Regions from separate parts of the Streptomyces sp. NPDC127129 genome, predicted to be linked through region 1. Evidence: riboswitches for the same ligand, from Rfam matches in the RefSeq annotation. Region 1 holds a riboswitch; the other holds the start of a gene.
The links. Region 1 has a riboswitch for S-adenosylmethionine ahead of thrC (threonine synthase). Riboswitches for the same ligand answer to the same signal wherever they lie in the genome.
Positions count from the first base shown of each region.

Region 1 (2,384 bases):
TCTTGAGGCCGTCACCCGTGTTGAGCACGACCGTGGTGAGGGCCGGGTCGATGAGACCGGCCTCGACCAGCTTCTTCGTCACGCCGACCGTCACGCCGCCCGCCGTCTCGGCGAAGATGCCCTCCGTACGGGCGAGGATCTTGATCGCCTCGACGACCTGCTCGTCGTCGACGTCCTCCACCGCGCCGCCCGTGCGGCGGGCGATGTCGAGGACGTACGGGCCGTCGGCCGGGTTGCCGATCGCCAGCGACTTGGCGATGGTGTTCGGCTTCTGGGGGCGCACGACGTCGTGACCGGCCTTGAAGGCGGCCGACACCGGCGAGCAGCCCTCGGCCTGCGCGCCGAAGATCTTGTACGGCTTGTCCTCGACCAGGCCCAGCTTGATGAGCTCCTGCAGACCCTTGTCGATCTTGGTGAGCTGCGAGCCGGAGGCGATCGGGATCACGAGCTGGTCCGGGATCACCCAGCCCAGCTGCTCGCAGATCTCGTACGCGAGCGTCTTGGAGCCCTCGCCGTAGTACGGACGCAGGTTGACGTTGACGAAGCCCCAGCCCTCGCCCAGCGGGTCGCCGATGAGCTCGGAGCAGAAGCGGTTGACGTCGTCGTAGTTGCCCTCGATGCCGACCAGCTCACCGCCGTAGACGGCGGCCATGACGACCTTGCCCTGCTCCAGGTCGTGCGGGATGAACACGCAGGAGCGGAAGCCGGCGCGGGCGGCGGCGGCGCCGACGGCGCCGGCCAGGTTGCCGGTGGAGGAGCAGGACAGCGTGGTGAAGCCGAAGGCGCGGGCCGCCTCCAGGGCCTGGGCGACGACGCGGTCCTTGAAGGAGTGCGTCGGGTTGCCGGAGTCGTCCTTGACGAAGAGCTTGCCGGGCTCGACACCGAGCTCACGGGCGAGGTTGTCGGCCTGGACGAGCTTGGTCCAGCCGGGGTTCAGGTTCGGCTTCTCGGCGACGTCGGCCGGGACGGGCAGCAGCGGGGCGTAGCGCCAGATGTTGGCGGGGCCGGCCTCGATCTGCTTGCGCAGCGCCTCGGGGTCACCGGTGGGGAGGTCGTACGCGACTTCGAGGGGGCCGAAACAGAGCTCGCAGGCGAAGATCGGGCCGAGCGGGAAGACTTCACCGCATTCCCGGCAGGAAAGGCCCGAAGCGGGACCGAGGTCGACGGTCCGGGAGGTTTCGGTGGAAACAGTCTGTACAGCCATGGAGGCGAGGCCCTTTCTCCTCATCTTTCTCATGACGAATGTCGTCATGAGACGGATTTGGCACCTTCCCTAGCCGGGAGCCTCGCTGGCGCGTTGTGTCGCGGACGAGACCGACTGGAGGGTTGCCGGGGCTTCAACGGGCCGTTTCCCTCTGCCCCTCTGGATGAGCGGTATTCGATTGTGTGAAGCGATTGTGAGACGCGGGTGGGACCCCGACATGCATCGGGCATCCGCGTTGTTCAAGACTGTAACCGAAGGCCCGGAGGGTTGAACCTGCCGTCCGAACCGCGAGATGGAGATCACGTGCTGGAGGAAGTGGAGCGCTGGCTGGGCCGGCGGTCCTGGTCCGTGGCGGACCGTTCGCTCGACCGCATCCTGGCGGCGAAGCACGGGACGACGGTCAGCGTCGTCCTGCCCGCCCTCGACGAGGAGGCGACGGTCGGCGACATCGTCTCGGTGATCCGCCGGGAGCTGATGACCGAGGCGGTCCCGCTCGTGGACGAGCTGGTGGTGATCGACTCCGGCTCCACCGACCGTACGGCGGAGTTCGCGGCGGCGGCCGGTGCGCGTGTCGTGGCACGCGACGCGATCCTGCCCGGGATTCCGGCCGTGCCCGGCAAAGGCGAGGTGCTGTGGCGGTCACTGATGGTGACGCGTGGGGACATCATCTGCTTCGTCGACGCGGATCTGCGGGACTTCTCCGCGGACTTCGTGACCGGGATCGTCGGCCCGCTGCTGACCGACCCCGACGTCGACTTCGTCAAGGCGATGTACGACCGTCCGCTGGGCGACTCCCCAGGTCAGGGCGGACGGGTGACCGAGCTGGTGGCACGGCCGCTGCTCAATCTGCACTGGCCGCAGCTGGCCGGCTTCGTACAGCCGCTCGGCGGCGAGTACGCGGCGCGCCGCTCGCTGCTCGAACGGCTGCCGTTCCCCGTCGGTTACGGAGTGGAGCTGGGCCTGCTCGTGGATGCGCTCCACACGGTCGGTCTGGACGCGCTCGCCCAGGTCGACGTCGGGGTCCGCAAGCACCGGCACCAGGACGGCCGCGCGCTCGGCAGGATGGCGGCGGCGATCTACCGGACGGCGCAGCTGCGGCTCTCCCGCGGGCATCTGGTGCGGCCCCGGCTGACGCAGTTCGAGCGGGGCGACGACGGATTCACCCCGCGGACGTACGCGG
Region 1 is NZ_JBHXTV010000007.1:227,840-230,223, forward strand. It holds gene thrC (threonine synthase) at 1-1,204, opposite strand, end outside; SAM riboswitch class I at 1,222-1,374, opposite strand; gene ACFVGW_RS15975 (glucosyl-3-phosphoglycerate synthase) at 1,508-2,384, shown strand, end outside.

Region 2 (2,384 bases), on a different contig from region 1:
GAAACGCTCCACGTGCTCGTCGGGCGTACCGGCGCCGAAGCTGACGCGGATGGCGTTGAGCGACTTCTCGCCGGGCGCGGCCTCGGGGGCTCCGCACTCGCCCTGGGTCTGCGGGTCGCTGCCGAGCAGGGTGCGGACGAGCGGGTGGGCGCAGAAGAGGCCGTCGCGGACGCCGATGCCGTACTCGGCGGAGAGCGCGGCGGCGAAGTGGGAGCTGTTCCAGCCCTCGACGACGAAGGAGAGGACGCCGACCCGCGGGGCCTCGTCGCCGAAGAGCGAGAGCACCCTGACCTCGGGGACCTCGGCGAGGCCCTCCCGGACGGTGGCGACGAGGTGCTGCTCACGGGCGACAAGGGAGTCGAACCCGGCCTCGGTGAGCGCCTTGCAGGCGGAGGCGATGGAGTAGACGCCGATGACGTTCGGCGAACCGGCCTCGTGGCGGGCGGCGGTGGTGTGCCACTCGACGTCCACTCCCCCGTCGGTACGGCGGGCCACCTTCTTGGACGCGCCGCCGCCGGCGAGGTACGGATCGGCTTCCTGGAGCCAGTCGGCGCGGCCCGCGAGGACTCCGGAGCCGAAGGGGGCGTACAGCTTGTGGCCGGAGAAGGCGACCCAGTCCACGTCCAACTCCTTTACGGAGACGGGGTGGTGGGGCGCGAGCTGGGCGGCGTCCAGGACGATGCGGGCGCCGTGGGCGTGGGCGGCGGCGGCCAGTTCCCGCACCGGCCACAGCTCGCCCGTGACGTTGGAGGCGCCGGTCACGCAGACGAGCGCCGGGCCGTAAGGGTCGCGGTCGGCGAGGGCACGCTCCAGGGTCTCGACGGCCTGGGCGGGCGTGCGGGGGGCGTTGAGGTACGTGACGCGCGCGTCCCGCCACGGCAGGAGCGAGGCGTGGTGCTCGGTCTCGAAGACGAAGACCTCGCAGCCGGCGGGGAGCGCGGCGGCGAGCAGATTGAGCGAGTCGGTGGTGGAGCGGGTGAAGACGACCTGGTCGCCGGGGCGGCAGTCGAGGAACTCCGCGACGGTGACACGGCTGCTCTCGAAGAGGTCGGTGGAGAGCTGCGAGAGGTACCCGGCGCCGCGGTGGACGCTGCCGTAGTACGGGGCGTAGGCGGCGACGTCGTCCCAGACCCGCTGCAGGGCCGGCGCGCTGGCGGCGTAGTCGAGCGCGGCGTAGGTGACCTCGCCCCCGGTCACGAGCGGAACGGTGACGTCCCGTCCGAGGACCGGGAGCGGGGCGGCGCAGCAGGGGTCGCCGGCCTCGGAGCCGGTGGTGGCGGAGGGGACGGCGGTCGTGGCGGCGGTCGTGGGGGCGGCGGCGTGCGGGTACGCGGACATGGCGGTATCTCCTGAGCGGAAAAGGCAGCGAAGGGCCCGCGGGGCAGCACGAAGGAGGGTGCCTCACACGGGTGTTGCCTCGACGTACGGTGTGCGTACGGAGGGTGGGGAAACGGGGCCGAAGGGCCCTAGCGCATTCGCTTGCTCACGAGACTGCTCCCTTGAGGACCAGGACCCCAGGGTGTGCAGGGGTCCGCGCTTGCCGCGGACCTTGCTGTCCACGGCCTGGTCTTCACCCGGGGCACCCCGCCACGGACGGAGGGTTGCCGGACAGCCAGCCGGGGCTTCATGGCTGTCACTCATGACCTGGCACTGAACGTATGCCACGTGATCGCCGGCGCGCAACCCCGTTCCGGATGGCGGAACGGGGTGCGCGCGGCACCGCTATCTGTTGCTGGCCGCGACCCAGCGCTCCAGTGCCTGCCTGGCCGCGCCCGAGTCGATCGACTCGGCCGCCCGCGCGATTCCCTCGCGCAGCTGCTCCACCAGGGTGCCCGCGCCCGGCTCCAGGGCCGTCAGCGCGGCTGCCGAGTTGAGCAGCACCGCGTCCCGTACGGGACCGGTCTCGCCCGCGAGCAGCCGGCGGGCGACATCGGCGTTGTACGAGGCGTCGGCGCCGCGCAGCGCCTCCACCGGCACGAGTTCGATGCCGGCGTCCCGCGGGTCGAAGGACTCCTCGCGCACCGCGCCGTCCCGTACGACCCACACGCGTGAGGTGGCGGTGGTCGTCAGCTCGTCCAGGCCGTCGTCGCCGCGGAAGACCAGCGCGGAGGAGCCGCGCTCGGCGAGCACGCCGGCCATGATCGGGGCCATCCGGGCGTCGGCCACCCCGGTCGCCTGTGCCTTGACGCGGGCGGGGTTGGTGAGCGGACCGAGGAAGTTGAACGTGGTCCGGATGCCCAGTTCCTTGCGGGCCGCGGCCACATGGCGCAGCGCCGGGTGGAACTTCACCGCGAAGCAGAAGGTGATCCCGGCCTCCTCCGCGACCTCGACCACCCGCTGCGGGGTGAGCTGCAGGTTGACGCCGAGCTTCTCCAGGACGTCGG
Region 2 is NZ_JBHXTV010000003.1:412,102-414,485, forward strand. It holds gene ACFVGW_RS08025 (aminotransferase class V-fold PLP-dependent enzyme) at 1-1,338, opposite strand, end outside; SAM riboswitch class IV at 1,529-1,645, opposite strand; gene trpD (anthranilate phosphoribosyltransferase) at 1,723-2,384, opposite strand, start outside.
Region 2: linked by a shared signal. The riboswitch ahead of ACFVGW_RS08025 (aminotransferase class V-fold PLP-dependent enzyme) and the one ahead of thrC (threonine synthase) in region 1 are both predicted to bind S-adenosylmethionine.